Regions from separate parts of the Paenibacillus sp. N3/727 genome, predicted to be linked through region 3. Evidence: predicted binding sites of a transcription regulator. Region 3 holds the regulator's gene; each other region holds the start of a gene.
The links. The regulator Rex, encoded in region 3, represses fermentation and respiration genes when NADH is low (regulators of the CRP and FNR family bind a similar motif). The targets are predictions, from matches to a motif close to TTGTGAAATATTTCACAA.

Region 1 (3,999 bases), 200 kb from region 3:
TCGTCTCGGCTTTGCTGGCCGGCGCATATGTTGGTATTGGAATTGTTCTGATTTTTAAATTGGGTGCGCCATTTGCGGCTGCAGGCTCACCGTTTCAGACTTTGGTGATGGGAGCTTCTTTCGGAATTGCACTGACGCTGGTTGTTTTTGCCGGAGCAGAACTGTTTACCGGTAACAATATGTTTTTCACGATGAGCACTCTTGCTGGACGAACATCCGTGGGAGATACATTGAAAAACTGGGTGATCGTATTTCTCGGCAATCTGGGCGGAGCTGTACTGCTCAGTCTGCTGGTATGGGGTACCGGCTTGTTTAAGGCTCTTCCATCTGATCATGTGATCTTTACGGCGGCTGCCAATAAAATGAATGCGCCTTTTATGGAATTATTTTTCCGCGGTATTTTGTGTAACTGGCTTGTCTGTCTTGCCTTGTGGATGGGAACCCGTGCAAAAGAAGAAACAGCCAAACTCATTCTCATCTGGTGGTGTCTGTTTGCTTTCATTGCTACGGGTTATGAGCACAGTGTAGCGAATATGACGCTTTTGTCTCTCGCAACGATGCTGCCAGGACATCCGGAAACCGTTTCGATTGCTGGTTGGGTTAACAATATGGTTCCGGTCACACTGGGGAACATTATTGGTGGTGGGTTATTCGTAGGTATGTCTTACTGGTTTATCTCCCCGATTAAAGGTAAAAAGACACAAAAGTATGTGAACGATAAGGAACTTTCCCATAAATAAGTTCTAAATGCTATGTTAGAGAATGAGTTTGGCCAGACATTGAAAGATAAGAAATCGCTCCCTTTAGATGGCGGCTAGTTACTGCCACTCACAAGGGGGTGATTTTTTTTAAACCCAAGGATACCGGTTGCGGTAAGTATATACTTGCTGCAAAGCAGAGCGGCGCCGGAAGGAAAGACGTATATATTGTGGTCGGTTTTGCTGCTTTTATACTCAAAAACAATAAAGACGCCCGATCGCTATCGAGCGTCTTTTTAAGCTTCTAATGAGTTTTGCAGCAGGGAGATCATATACGACAGATCTCATGTGGGCATAGTTCACAGTGACAGATTTCCTGCAGGGCTCCTAAGTTTTTGATCACTATCATTCCACTTAAATACTCGACAACTTCTTTTTTACGGAGGTCGCTCAGCATGCGGTTCACGCTCTCGCGAGTAGCGCCAATCATGTTCGATAAATCTGTATGGGTAATTTTCTTGTTGATCAAGATCGAGTTGTCCGGCTGAATTTCCCCATAAGTATTGCCAAGTCGGATCAGTGTTGAGCTGAGTGCCCCGGGCTTTCCATACATCATCAGGTCTCTAAATTTGGTCTGTGTTATCCGGTGATGTATCCCCATCCATTTCATGAAGTCGATGGCAAAATCGCAGTGTTGGCAGATGAGAATTTCGAGATCCTTATGCTCAATAACGCCGACTTCACTTTCTTCCAACACTTCAGCCGAGAAGCTGTGTTTGGTGCTGAAGAAGGGATCGGCCTGGCCAACCATATCACCAGCTTGATACATATATAGGATAAGTTCTTTGCCTTCATCTGTCGATTTGGTTAATTTAATGCGTCCACGTTTGATATAGTAAAGTTTGTCGGAAAAATCGCCTTCCCAGAACAAATGGGATCCTTCCGGTATCACACGATCCTTCATGCTTACAAGCAGACGGTTGAGGTTTTGCTCCGAAAAACAGCTGGTATTCCCTTGGGTTTCCATGACCTTCTCCATTGTTCTCATGTCGCTATCCCCTAACTCCCTAATATTTTCTGTTAAATTTAAATTAATTATAACGTGAATACATTCACTTGTGGGGCAGAAAGCAGGGGCAAAAGTGGCGAATTTTCAAACGTTGTGATTATTTTCACTTGAAACAGAGATAATGTAGTGTAAGACAACACAGACAATTTGAAGAGATGGAAATGATTGCGTTTGAATTTATTTTCTGAAAAAAGTTTTAACTATGTGAAAAAATTCACTATCTTTCTGAGGAGGCCTGTGATATGATCAATGTGTAGAGAGATAATAAACATTTTTTTACAGGAGGATGAGGGAGATGGCCATTAAGAATGAAGCCGCTCAGGTGAAACAGCAGACAGCAGGTGAGTATATTCAAGGCTTAATCGACAAGGCAAACAAGGCTAGAGAACAGTTTGTTGACATGAATCAGGAACAAATCGACAAGATCGTGAATGCCATGGCGCTGGCAGGGATGGATAAGCATATGCATCTGGCTAAACTGGCTGTGCAGGAAACGGGCCGTGGAGTATACGAAGACAAAATCATCAAGAACATGTTTGCCACCGAATATATTCATAACAGCATTAAGTACAATAAGACGGTTGGCGTTATTGAAGATAACTCTTATGACAACTTCCAAAAGATTGCTGAGCCTGTAGGTATCATTATGGGGATTACCCCAGTAACGAATCCGACATCAACGACAATTTTTAAAGCACTTATTGCCATCAAGACGAAAAATCCGATCATCTTTGGTTTCCATCCATCCGCACAAGCCTGCAGCCGTGAAGCAGCGAAGATTTTGCTGGATGCCGCAGTAAAACTGGGCGCTCCGGAAGGCTGTATTCAATGGATTGACGAACCGTCTATGGAAAAGACCAATGTCCTGATGAACCATCCTGATGTAGCTTGCATTTTGGCTACAGGCGGATCGGCCATGGTAAAAGCAGCGTACAGCTGCGGGAAACCGGCACTCGGTGTAGGACCCGGGAACGTACCTTGCTTTATTGAAAAAACGGCCAATCTTGATCAAGCGGTCAATGACCTCATTCTCTCAAAAACGTTTGACAACGGCATGATCTGTGCATCGGAACAGGCTGTTATTATAGAAGAAGCTATTTTTGAACAAGTGAAGAAAAAAATGATCGCGAGCGGCTGCTACTTCGTGAACAAAGAAGAAGCGGCGAAGCTGACCGCAGGTGCAATAGTGGCAGAGAAGTGCGCAGTAAACCCTGCAATCGTCGGACAGCCTGCTGTGAAGATCGCTGAAGCATGTGGAATTGAAGTTCCGAAAGGAACAAAAATCCTGGTAGCTGAGATTGAAGGCGTGGGACCGAAGTTCCCGCTGTCAGCTGAAAAGCTGAGCCCGATCTTGGCCTGCTACAAAGTGAAGACAGCAGATCAGGGGATTGACCGTGCTGCTGAAATCGTTGCTTTTGGTGGTATGGGTCACTCGTCAGTTATTCACTCGAATAACGAAGAAATCATCAATAAGTTCTCGGACCGTATGCAAACTTGCCGGATACTCGTGAACCAGCCTTCGTCGCAGGGTGGTATTGGTGACATCTACAATACAAACTTGCCGTCGTTGACATTGGGCTGCGGATCGTATGGTCGTAACTCGACATCTTCGAACGTGACCGCCGTCAATCTCATCAACGTGAAAAGGGTGAACCGTCGTACCGTGAATATGCAGTGGTTCAAAGTACCGAACAAAATTTATTTTGAAAAAGGATCAACCCAGTACCTTGCCAAAATGCCGGATATCACACGTGTTGCCATTATTACTGACCCTATGATGGTGAAGCTTGGCTATGTAGAAAGAGTTGAGCATTATCTTCGTCAGCGTCAGGTTCCGGTTGCCATCGAAGTATTCTCTGAAGTAGAACCGGATCCATCAACAACAACGGTTCAGCGCGGTGCTGAAATGATGAAGAGATTCCAGCCGGACTGCATCATTGCTCTTGGCGGTGGATCTCCGATGGACGCAGCAAAAGGGATGTGGCTGTTCTATGAATATCCGGACACTGATTTCAACAATCTGAAGCAAAAATTCATGGACATTCGTAAACGGATTTACAAATTCCCAAGACTTGGTCAAAAAGCGAAGTTCGTAGCAATCCCAACAACATCGGGTACGGGTTCAGAAGTAACTTCATTTACGGTTATCACCGATAAAGAGCATGGGAATACGAAGTATCCTCTGGCAGACTATGAGCTGACGCCTGACGTGGCAATTATCGATCCAGAGTA
Region 2 (3,999 bases), 1.8 Mb from region 3:
CTCCTGTTCATCACCGGATTGTCCTTTTGCAACTCCCCGAGACTCCAATTCCTGTACAAGCTTCCGTGCAAATGGGGCCTCTAGGCTGCACAGCAACATCAGCTCCCTATCCTTAAACAGGTCGTCAGGTGACACATCTGCAATAACAGCACCGTCCCGCAGAGCAAGCACCCTTTCAGAGGCCATAATTTCATCCGCGTCATGCGTAATGGACACAATGGTATACCGCCCCTCCCGGTGCATATCCCTAAGGATATGGGTCAAGTCGCGCCTTGCCTGTTCATCCAGCATGGAGGAGGCTTCGTCCAGCACCAATATTTCTGGCTCCATGGCAAGCACTGAGGCTAACGCAACCCGCTGCTTCTGTCCACCGGACAGCTCGGAGGGATGTCTTTTAAGCAGATGGCTAACGCCAAATCGTTCAGCATACCGGTCGATCTGCTCTCTCATCTGCCGCCTCGGCATACACATGCCCTCAAGTCCAAAGGCAATGTCCTCTTCCACCGTGCTGCCAACAAATTGATTGTCCGGATTCTGAAATACCATCCCTACCTTACGGCGGATTGCGATCAGGTTATCCGGTACAAGCTCCAAGCCCGCTGTCTCTATAAGACCTTCATTAGGCGCCAACAGTCCGTTAAACAGTCTGGCAAGCGTAGATTTTCCACTCCCATTACTCCCCACGACAGTCACCCACTGTCCTTGGGGAACCGTAAAGCTGACAGAGCGGATGTTGTTCGACTGCCCGTTATACGAAAAGCTAACCTCCTTAAAGGTTAGTGCCGGGGCCTGATGCTGTTCTCCAGACGCGCACTTTTCCGATTCATGCGACTTAGGCCTGTTATATAATCCCGCTCTGTTCATAGCAAGTTCCTCCCTTCTGCCGTCCTCACAGCTGAAATCTGCCTGTTTACGGTCTCCCGTGCAACCTCTTAATCTGTAAAACCAGCAAACAATGACAGCTTGGAAAGCGATGGCACCAAATATCTTACGGCAATACCGATAAGGACACCGGTCACAATACCGGTCAGAAGAAGCGCCGGCAAATAGTAAAAGATCGAAGAGGTTTTGAAAATAATCGAAGCAGCCGTCAGCTGACCGATATTGTGCGCTACCCCGCCGGCGATGCTGATTCCGATCAGACTGAGTCTTTTTCCGCTAATTTTGAGCAGGCCATACATGACAACAAAACTGAATAGCGCGCCGAACAGACTGAACAAAAAGCTGGAAAAGGTTCCGAAGATCATCGCGGTCAGAACCGTCTTTAGAACGATTAACGTCATCGCGTCTCTTCCCCGCAAAAAATACAAGCAGGTCAGCACCATAATGTTAGCCAGCCCCAGCTTTGCGCCCGGCACTGACAGGTTCACCGGAATAAGGGATTCCACAATGCTTAGCACAACAGCAACCGCCGCAAAAATGGCAATAATGACCGTCTTTTTAAGCAGCATGGCAGATTCGTTAATTGACAACGGCGTCGACTTCATCCTGGCTCTCTCCTCCCGAGGCACCCTCTACCTCAACCAATACTTTGTGAGGCAAGCAGACGATGCTTTGATTTTTCTTGTCAACGAACCCGAAGCTGAGGCACACTTTATCCGGGCAGTCCGCTTCAATCATTTCGATCCCGTAATCATACACCTTAAGAATATTCATACCATGATCCGTCTTAATTTCAATAATCTGTTCTTCTTCCGTTAATTCCACAGTCTTAAACAATTGACCATCCACCGTAATGGTTGCCGTCAACGGATTATTGTGATTTTTTTCACTATCTTTTCCGTCCAACCATCTCGGAACAAGAAATATCAGTGCTGCTGCCAGCACAACTGAGATCAGTACCAAGTCTCCGCGTTTCATAAGCATCTTCCTTATTTTTTGATTATATAAATCTTAGACGTCCTCATTATACCTACTCCCCACCTATCCTTCAATGAAGGAAACACCCAATCCGGCCAGTTTGAGAATGATTTCACAAAATCATCACTAAATCCAAAATTTTATTCAAAAATTTAAGTAAATTATGAGAAGTCTCACATCCACCCTCTGACGGGCTCTGCTATAATCCAGTCGAAACCTGGTGGAAAAGAGGAATCCTCATGAAAATAATTAAGCGCTCATCACTGCTTCTGCTTTTGTCCGCCCTGCTTATCATCGGAGGCTGCATGAACTCCGGCGCGGCTCCTGCAGATCTCACTGAAAAGACGCCCGACTCCGGCCAGAAGACGGAAATAACCGATCCAATCAAGAAGTCTTACTATATTTTTGATACCATTGTGCAGGTTAAGGTGTATGACAGCCGGATCACGGACCGTCATTTTGATGAAATTGAAGAACTACTTAAAACGATCGACGCTGAAATGAGCCGCACGAATGACAAGAGTGAGCTGGCCAAGGTGAACGATAATGCCGGGATCAAGCCTGTCCAAGTATCCGAACAAACCTTCAATGTTATTCAAAAAGCATATGAGTACTCTAAGCAAACAGAAGGCCGTTTCAATCTGGCAATTGGCCCTCTCGTCACGCTGTGGAATATCGGAAATGAAGGCGCGCATGTTCCTGACCAGTCTAAAATTGATGAACTTATACCGCTTAGTCAATATAACCAGGTCGAACTGAACCCGGACACCCGTGAAGTATACTTGAAAGAAAAAGGCATGGAAATGGATCTTGGCGCTATCGCCAAGGGTTATTCGGCGGACGTCATTGCCAAATATTTGACCGACAACGGCTTCAAGAGCGCCATCATTGATCTGGGCGGTAACGTGCTTGCCTTGGGACAAAAGCCGGGCGGCCACAAATGGACCATCGGTATCCAAGATCCTGACCTTTCTCGGGGCAATCCGATCGGCAACCTGAAGGTGGAGAACCAGACTATCGTCACATCGGGCGTATACGAGCGCTTTTTCGAGGAAGATGGAAAAGTGTACCACCATATTCTGGATTCGGATACAGGATATCCTGTCGACAACAATCTGAGCAGTGTCACGATTCTGACAGACAAATCCATCGATGCGGACGCGCTGTCCACCTCGATCTTCTCCATGGGATTAGAAAAGGGCCTCGAATTTGCGGAGCAACTGGATAAGGCAGAGGCCTTATTTATAACCAAGGATAAAAAAGTGTACATTACGTCAGGTATGGCTAAGGTTCTGACTATGACCAACGACAGCTACACGTTAATGAACGAATAGCACAAAAGTAAGAGCAGGACATCTCTTCCTTACTGGAAAAGCTGCCCTGCTCTTCTATGTGCTGTTGTTTGTTCCCTACTAACTCATTCAGCACAGAGTACCGAGTCTACCAACTGGTCTGCAGCCGTGTTAAGCCATTTCCTGTTGGGCCCTCATATATTTCACGAACATGCCCGCAAAATCGGGATCCCACTGTGTTCCCTGGCCTTCTTCCAGAATATTCAGAGCCTCGATGGATCTCATCCCACTGCGGTAAGGTCGATCAGAGGTCATCGCGTCATATGCGTCCGCAACCGCAATAATCCGCCCGAACAGCGGGATATCACAGCCCTTCAAGCCGTCAGGATAACCTTTTCCGTCATAGCGCTCATGATGGGAACGTACCCCTTCCAGATATGGAGCCATCGCATCAGCTGGCTCGATCTGCCGCAGGATGTTCTCCCCCTGCTCCGGATGGGCTTTCACCTGAGAAAACTCTTCCTCTGTCAATCTTCCCTCCTTCAACAAAACGTTATCCCGGACTCCGATTTTCCCAATGTCATGAAGTAGCGCAGTCTTATGCAAGAGGTCGATCTCACTTTCATTCAGTCCTGCCAGTTCACCAAGAAGAACCGAGTATTCCGCCACACGTAATGAGTGTCCTGCCGTATAAGGGTCACGTGCATCCAGTGCAGCAGCCAGAGCCGCAAAATAGCTGTCTAGTAACTTCCGGTTCCGTTCTTCTCTCACCTGCAACCCCCGGACCATCATATTAAAACCGGCGATCAGTGTGGAAAATTCATCTGAATACAGATTCGAGGTCTGA
Region 3 (3,999 bases):
TAAAGAGGATATCATCATTGCAGCCCAAATGATCATATGGCTGACACAGACAGAAACCGGGGATGATGAGGAACTGAACCTTGGTGGACGCGGTGGGGACTTCTGGGAAACGGTATCTAGCGATTCCGATTCTTGCTTGGGACGGGCTTGCCCATGGTTCCGAAAGTGTTTCTACCACCGTGCGAAGCATGAAGCGGGTATTGCGGATGTGGTTATTACGAACCATTCCAAATTGTTTACCGATGTAAAAGCGAATCATCAGCTGTTGCCGTCGTATGAGCGGTTGGTCATTGATGAGGCTCATCACTTGGAAGATGTGGCGGGGAAGCATCTCGGGCTCCATATGAAGTATTTTACGGTGATACACACACTTACACGTCTCTACAAGGACAGCCGGAATGGACAGTTGCCAGCACTCCGTCAACTGCTTCAAACGTCGGCGCACGAAAAGGCGGGGGAATGGACAGTAGTCATTGACCGGCTATACCCTGATCTAATTACTGTCAAGGAGAGCTGGGACCGGCTCAGTGACCTTCTGTTCGGACTTCTTCCTGAACGCGGAGATGCTTCTGCGGGGGATGCAGGACAATTTACGCTTCGACTGTCACCATCCAAGAAGCCAAAAGACTGGGAAAGCTTAACGGAGTTAGAGAATCAGATTCACGTCACCTTGGGAGACGTCGTTCGCAAAGGAGATATGCTAACATCTGAAGTTCGGGAAGAACTGAATGATTATGGAGCAGATAGTTTAATTACGGATATTAACGGCCTCTTTAAGGACTTGGCTGCGCACCGGGAGAATCTGAAATTTTTCATGACTCTGAACGATGAAGGCGTGGTTTACTGGATGGAGGCGAACGGTAATTTCCGCAGTAAATCGCTGCAGATGTTTGCTGTGCCAGTTGATGTGAGCGGGCAGTTGAAAGAGCTGTTCTTCGATAAAAAAAGAAGTATCATCCTCACTTCTGCAACTCTATCTGTAGATAAATCGTTTCAGTATATGATCGATAATCTTGGGCTGCAGGATGCTTCAGATCAGGGGCAGCTGAATACCGTGCAGCTTCCGTCACCGTTTAATTACCGTGAGCAAGCATTGTTATTAATTCCAAGGGACTTCCCAAGCGTTAAGGGGACCATGGGAGATCAGAACTTTGTGAGTACACTCGTTCAATCACTTGCAGATGCCGCTAAAGCGACTCATGGACGAATGTTGGTGCTGTTTACCTCGTACCGTATGCTGCGCCAGGTGTATGATCCGCTCAAGGAAGTTCTGTCATCCAGTGATATATCCGTACTAGGACAAGGGATGGATGGATCAAGCCGAACCAAGCTGATCCGAAGGTTTCAGGACAGCAGCGCATCGGTGCTGCTTGGGACAAGCTCATTCTGGGAAGGGGTCGATATTCCGGGAGAAGCGCTGACATGCCTGGCTATCGTAAGGCTACCGTTTCAACCGCCTAACCATCCCCTTGTCGAAGCGAAGAGCGAGCTACTGCAGCAGCAGAAGAAAAATCCGTTCATGAAACTATCCGTACCTCAAGCGGTTATTCGCTTTAAGCAGGGTTTCGGGCGTCTTGTGCGAACAGCTCAAGACAAGGGTATTGTGATTGTTTATGATACCCGTGTGATTGAATCTTATTACGGAAAATACTTTTTATATTCACTGCCTGGCCCGAAAATGGAACATATGCGGACAGAGCAGATGGTTCCCCGCATTGCGGAATGGCTTCATGGGGACGAGGCGATACAATAAGAATTTAAGTTATTTATTTTGAGTTTATCATTAGGGGGAGCATGCATGAAATCGGATAAAATTTCGGAGGCCGTGGTTCGCAGACTGCCCGTATATTTACGCTATCTGAACGAACTTCATCTTCGTGAGGTTGCGACGGTGTCCTCACAGGAGCTTGGACAGAAGCTCGACCTAAATCCGGCGCAAATCCGCAAGGATCTTGCCTATTTTGGAGATTTTGGCAGAAAAGGGATAGGTTATGACGTCTCTTATTTGATCGAGAAAATCCGTCATATTCTTAAACTGGACCAGCAAATTAATGTAGTGCTTGTGGGTGCTGGTAATCTTGGACACGCCCTTTCCAATTACAACGCTTTTTTGAAAGATAATATGAAGATTGTAGCTATATTCGATGCATATACTCCCAAAGTCGGCACTAAAATCAACAATTTAGTCGTTCAGTCGATGGAAGAATTGACGGCGACTATTAAGGAGTTCGGAATCCGGATCGGGATTATTACCGTTCCTGATGTCGAAGCACAAGATGTGGCGGATAAACTGATCTCATCCGGTATTGAAGCGATTCTGAATTTTGCGCCAACGATCTTGAAAGCTCCTCCGCACATCCGGATTCATACAGCTGACTTCACGACGGATTTGCAGAGTCTGGCTTATTATTTGGATAACGGAAAGGAAGATGCCGATCATGACGAAGCGTAAATGGATGATTAAAAACGGAACCTTTGCTGTGCTTCAGAACGAAAAGCCGGTTCTGCGCGGATATATGGTCATCGAAGACGATCTCATTACCTATATCGGTGAAGAACAACCGAAGGTTGAGGAAAATACGGAGATTATCGACGGCACACATCTGTTTTTCATGCCTGGTCTTATGAATACGCATGGTCATACGGCTATGTCGCTTCTTCGTGGGTACGGGGATGATCTGGCACTTCAGGTATGGCTGCAGGAGAAAATGTGGCCGATGGAAGCGAAGTTTACAGCTGATGATGTATATTGGGGTACCTCGCTGTCTGTGATCGAAATGCTGAAAGGCGGCACGACGACCTTCCTCGATATGTATGATCATATGGATCAGGTAGCAGCCGTGACTGAGCAGTCCGGTATGCGTGGGGTACTTACTCGCGGTGTAATCGGTTTGTGTCCTCCAGATGTTCAGAATCACAAGCTGAAGGAGGCTACAGCATTTGCGAAGGACTGGCACGGTAAAGCCGATGGACGTATCACAACGATGATTTCGCCTCATGCGCCTTACACATGTCCTCCGGATTACATCGAAAAGTTTGTGCAGACTGCTTACGATCTAGATTTGCCAATTCACACCCATATGTCAGAAACAGTAACTGAAGTCGAGCAGAATGTTCGGGATTACGGGTTGCGGCCAGTAGCTCATCTTCAAAAACTTGGCGTCTTCACACGTCCGACGCTTGTTGCGCATGCTGTTCATTTAACGGATGAAGAGATTGAGATTTTGGCGGCTCATAAGGTAGCGGTATCCCACAATCCGGGAAGCAACCTGAAGCTGGCAAGCGGTGTCGCCCGGGTACCGGAACTGCTTAAAGCGGGAGTTACCGTATCACTGGGTACTGATGGTCCTGCGAGCAACAACAATTTGGATATGTTTGAGGAAATGAGACTAGCTGCTCTTATTCATAAGGGTGTCAGTGGCGATCCGACAGCAGTCCCTGCTGTTGAAGCACTTCGTATGGGAACAGAATACGGAGCGAAATCATTATTCTTAGACGGTGTTGGGACGCTGGCTCCCGGCATGAAAGCGGACTTTATCGCGTTAAATACCGATCAGGCACATTTTCTGCCTCATACGGACTTTATCTCGCATGCGGTTTATTCAGCGAGTGCCAAGGACGTGGAGCATGTGTGGGTAAATGGTAAGCAGGTTGTCAAAAACGGAGTTTGCCTTACATTGGATGAAGAAAAGATTCGCCGTGAAGCCCAAAGTGCGTTCGAGCGGCTGTTGACCCTTTAGGGAATAACAAGGGAGCGAGGAACGCAGATTGAAGAAAAAAACGAAGTGGATACTTCTCAGCATTTCCGGTTTTCTGCTCATATTACTGTTTATTCAGATTTATTATTCAAATGTAATGTCTGGTAAATGGTCGGAAGAGAACGCGGCCATCAAGGCGGCTCAGCAATATGGCGGTTTGATGAAGAAAGACAAAACTTATAAATCGGTATGGGATAAAGACAGCATTTACTGGGTCGTTACCGGTAAGGATACGGAAAAC
Region 4 (3,999 bases), 1.6 Mb from region 3:
ATACGCCGGGGTTTTCGGCCTTATATTCAAACGTGCCTTCTTCACCGGGATGGATATCGATGAACTTTTTCGACGGGGATGCATGTACTGCGTGAAAATCCATGGAATGCGGCGTATCCGGATCGAGATTCCGAAGTGTGAAGTGAATCGTATCCCCCTCTTTTACTCGCAGTACCGGACCAGGAACTGTTCCGTTAAATGTCCAGGCGTTATAGGTAACCCCTTTGGATATTTCAATATTGGTCACATGAGCCGTCATCTCAATAAAGACATCGTTCCCTTCCCGGTAGATCTCCGGATCGACGGGAGTCTGATTCAATGCTGTATCGGCCGGCTGCACGGTTTTATCCAATTCAGCCTCTTTCCAAGCCAATATAACAGCAGAGCACATCGAAAGAAGGATGATAATGGCAGCTGCCCGTTTGAAAGTTAACATGCCCGCTCCTCCTTTCTATAAAGGTTTAAAACCCTAGTTCCTCTTTCGCATCATTCGACATCATTTCGGGAGTCCACTGCGGCTCCCAGACGACCTGGACATGAACGTCAGCGACATCCGGCAGTTCACTTAACGCACTTTCAACACCTGACACCATCATGTCATGCATGGGGCAACCCGGAGTGGTCAGAGTCATGACCACACAAACCTCTTCTTGAGCGCAGCGAACCTCGTAAACCAGGCCCAGGTCAATGATATTGATCCCCAGTTCAGGGTCGTAGACCTCACGCAAACGGTCCAAAATACGCTCCATACGCCCGGAATCACTATATATTGTCAGCATATATAAACCACACCTCTTCATTTAGTTAATAATTTCATCGATCCTCATGACTTATCTTGTGAAAACATATCCGATCCGGATCATGTACATTACTGCCGCAACCGAGAGCAACATTCCCGAAATCATAATCATGACCGGGTTGTTCGTGCTTAAACCCGCCAGTAATCCGGCCATGCACAGCACGACTGCCGACAAACCGATATGGACGGGTCTTTCCGGCAGCAGCTGGGCCATGGTCGGCACCTTTGTTTTTCCCGCCTTAGGTCCATACTTGTAGGTCCACCAGAGAAAAGGAACGATTTTCGAAAGATATCCCATAATGGTGACCGCTACCCAGCCATATAAATAGGACCAGAGCATAAACACAATGAACGAGGTTTGATGAGCCAGCTCAGCGTTATACAGGACGGCCGCCGTCCCCATAATGACAAGTACCAGCAGCACTCTGGCCGACCATACCGTCCATTCAATGCCTGCACCGGCTGATTTTTTATGCTTGTGTTTCATGATTTGCCCAATGTGGACATTGTACAGGGACAAAGCGACGATCAGGACAATGAAAGCAACCGCATTAAACATGGCTTTGCCGCTTAAGAATCCGTAACAGCCCAGCCAAACAGCGGCATTCCAGAAGCCCAGCACCCATTTTTGCAAAGATACCGGATACTGGTGTGCCAAATAAAACATAGGAAGCAATTTATAGCTGAAGCCCGTAACCAATAAGCCGAACCAGCCTATGGTGCCAAGCCAAATATGAGCCCCAAGCAGCTTCATGTGGTAGATGCCCAGGAAATTGAATTTAAAATCCATCCCCATCAGCATTCCGGTTAAGGCGGCAAGGCATAAATAAATGATCGCGCATGCCGTGCTGATGGTTACCGGGTTCCATTGTTTCGCTTTTATAATCGTAGCGCCTACGTTCCAGGCGAACAGAAGAATGCCCGCAAAAGCCAAGGTTGCAAATGCCGCAATCCATTTGGTGTTAAAATGATCAAAACCGGCAAGAAGCCCCAATGTTCCAATTGTAAATAGACCGTAATGTATATAACCTAATCGCTTGCTGTGCAGTTTGGTCTGCAGGACCACATTGATCAGCTGGTATACTGCGCCCATAGCAATCATGGTCGCCCATCCCAAGACGAGCAGGTGGATATGAAACCACCCGTCCGGGGATCTGGGTTCGCTCTGGATCCATCCCGAAAAATCGGCGAAAGTAAGAAAATGAAAAAGCACGAAACTGATCATGCCCGTGACTATAAATGTAAACGGCAATCGAAACATATCCTTCACCCCATCACGTTTTGTGAATGGTCACCACGGCAGTCCCGTCCTGTTGCTCCTCAATCTCATAAGCATATCCGAGTGACTGCAGCTCTTCTATAAGAAACATGGGTACTCGATCATTGTGAATCGTAACCTTATCTCCCGACTTCGCTTTCTCCAGCTGCTTGAGCGTTCGTATCATCGGTGTCGGCTGCTCAAGACCGCGGTTATCCAAAAAGTAAACCTCTCCCTGTCCGTTTCCGGTCGGATCGGAATGCTCCATTTGCGGAGCCGCTTCCTTTTCTTGAATTCCACCTGCTTCCTTCAGATTTGAACTCTTATGGACAAAGGTTGCAATCCAATGATCCTTTTCTGCTTTTTGGACCGTGTGCTGGTATCCTTTTCTCTTCATCAACATCAGAAGCGGTGTCGGTTTAAAAGTAACATGCAACACGAATGTATCGTTTTTATTCAAGGATTTTACGGTATCCATAATGATTTGCAACGGTTCAATTTTGTTTTTTAAATGCGGGCGCACGTCCAATTCAATCGTTCTCGGATTATCCATACTGTTCCCTCCATGAGAATGCTTATCATTTACTAACCTCATTGTAGATTTGAATGAATTCAAGCCTTGTGATTTGAGTCACATAGATATGGTTTAAAATTTAATTTTATTTTTTATGTTTTTTCGGCTAAAAAAACACTCCGGTCATTTACGCAGTTAAGCGTAATGACCGAAGTGTCGGCGGCTCTGATCATCTTCGAATTGCTAAGAATTTACGTAGCGTTCGCGCTTGATGTTTGGGTCTCGTAATGAGAGCTTTTTGACGGAATATAGATCACGAAGCACAGGAAAGCGGAAATGACAGTCGCAAGGAGCGCTCCGATCAGGCACACGACCTGAACCGACAGCAGCTCTGCCGCAAAGCCCAATAGGAGAGTTAGCAGGATTTGGGCAATCCCTTCCAGAAGACTCGCCGTACTGCTAAATCTGCCCATCATCTCTACCGGAACGCTATTTTGAAAAAACGTGGAGTAGCCGGTATTCGCGAAAGATGAGAAAAAACCGAATACGATAAATCCTATTGCCGCCATGACAAAGCCGGAAGCAGAATAAAACATCGCATATCCTACGCTAGAGAACAAAATCCCCAGACTGATCATCATCCTCAGCGACATCCGCCGGGAGGTCAGTGCGGCAGCCGTGGAGCCGGCTAAATATCCGGCGCCGGCCACGCTGATCAGCAATCCGTAATTCCGGTCATCCAGATGTATCACCTGCTTGATAAAGGTAGCCTCCTGGGAATCCAGCGCAAAACTGAACATCATAACCGACTGGAACAATAAATAAATGAGAATGAAATATTTAGCTGATTTCCCATAGCTAATAACCCGTGCCCAATCCCCAATAATCGTTCGCAGGCTAATCCGATCACTTATTTTCACAGCATCATCCCCCTGGTCCACGTCCGGCAGAAAGTAGATCACCAACGCACAAACGAAAAATGAAACCGCATTGATGATAATACTTACACGAATATCCATATACATAATAAGCAGACCAGAAATTGCCGGTCCGAGAAGCGCGGCTCCCGAAGTTGTGAAGCTGAACCAGGAATTAAACTGTTTGCGGTTCTCCGGTGGCACCAGTTTGGTAACGTACGTCATGGAGGTCGGACCGAAAAACGCACCGGTGATGCTGATTAAAAACATAATACTGTAAATAGCCCATATCGAATCCAGCCAAGGGATAACAAAAATGAGCAGACCCCTTATACAATCAGCTGCTATCATTAATTTTCGCTTGTTAACCCGGTCTATGATGCTGCCAGACCAGGAGTTTGTGAGCAGTACAGCCAGCGGCCTGATAATGAACATGCCAGCCACTGCGGCCGGTGAGCCGGTTATTCTTAATACCAACAGGTTTATAGCCACCAAGTAAATCCAATTTCCC

Region 1: adhE (bifunctional acetaldehyde-CoA/alcohol dehydrogenase) is a predicted target of Rex. The motif match lies at 1,970-1,987, and genes of this name have one in related genera.
Region 2: MNQ98_RS03300 (FAD:protein FMN transferase) is a predicted target of Rex. The motif match lies at 1,961-1,978, and genes of this name have one in related genera.
Region 4: MNQ98_RS04100 (DUF2249 domain-containing protein) is a predicted target of Rex. The motif match lies at 2,677-2,694, and genes of this name have one in related genera.

The regions. Positions count from the first base shown of each region.
Region 1 is NZ_CP093336.1:2,307,272-2,311,270, forward strand. Features, by position in the region: gene MNQ98_RS10200 (formate/nitrite transporter family protein) at 1-740, shown strand, start outside; gene MNQ98_RS10205 (Crp/Fnr family transcriptional regulator) at 1,027-1,746, opposite strand; gene adhE (bifunctional acetaldehyde-CoA/alcohol dehydrogenase) at 2,063-3,999, shown strand, end outside.
Region 2 is NZ_CP093336.1:725,904-729,902, reverse strand. Features, by position in the region: gene MNQ98_RS03315 (energy-coupling factor transporter ATPase) at 1-864, opposite strand, end outside; gene MNQ98_RS03310 (Gx transporter family protein) at 933-1,487, opposite strand; gene MNQ98_RS03305 (NusG domain II-containing protein) at 1,462-1,860, opposite strand; gene MNQ98_RS03300 (FAD:protein FMN transferase) at 2,100-3,194, shown strand; gene MNQ98_RS03295 (HD-GYP domain-containing protein) at 3,324-3,999, opposite strand, start outside.
Region 3 is NZ_CP093336.1:2,503,965-2,507,963, forward strand. Features, by position in the region: gene dinG (ATP-dependent DNA helicase DinG) at 1-1,753, shown strand, start outside; gene MNQ98_RS11310 (redox-sensing transcriptional repressor Rex) at 1,799-2,452, shown strand; gene MNQ98_RS11315 (amidohydrolase) at 2,439-3,740, shown strand; gene MNQ98_RS11320 (cell wall elongation regulator TseB-like domain-containing protein) at 3,769-3,999, shown strand, end outside.
Region 4 is NZ_CP093336.1:913,906-917,904, reverse strand. Features, by position in the region: gene MNQ98_RS04115 (multicopper oxidase domain-containing protein) at 1-436, opposite strand, end outside; gene MNQ98_RS04110 (metal-sulfur cluster assembly factor) at 462-779, opposite strand; gene MNQ98_RS04105 (hypothetical protein) at 831-2,060, opposite strand; gene MNQ98_RS04100 (DUF2249 domain-containing protein) at 2,074-2,610, opposite strand; gene MNQ98_RS04095 (MFS transporter) at 2,823-3,999, opposite strand, start outside.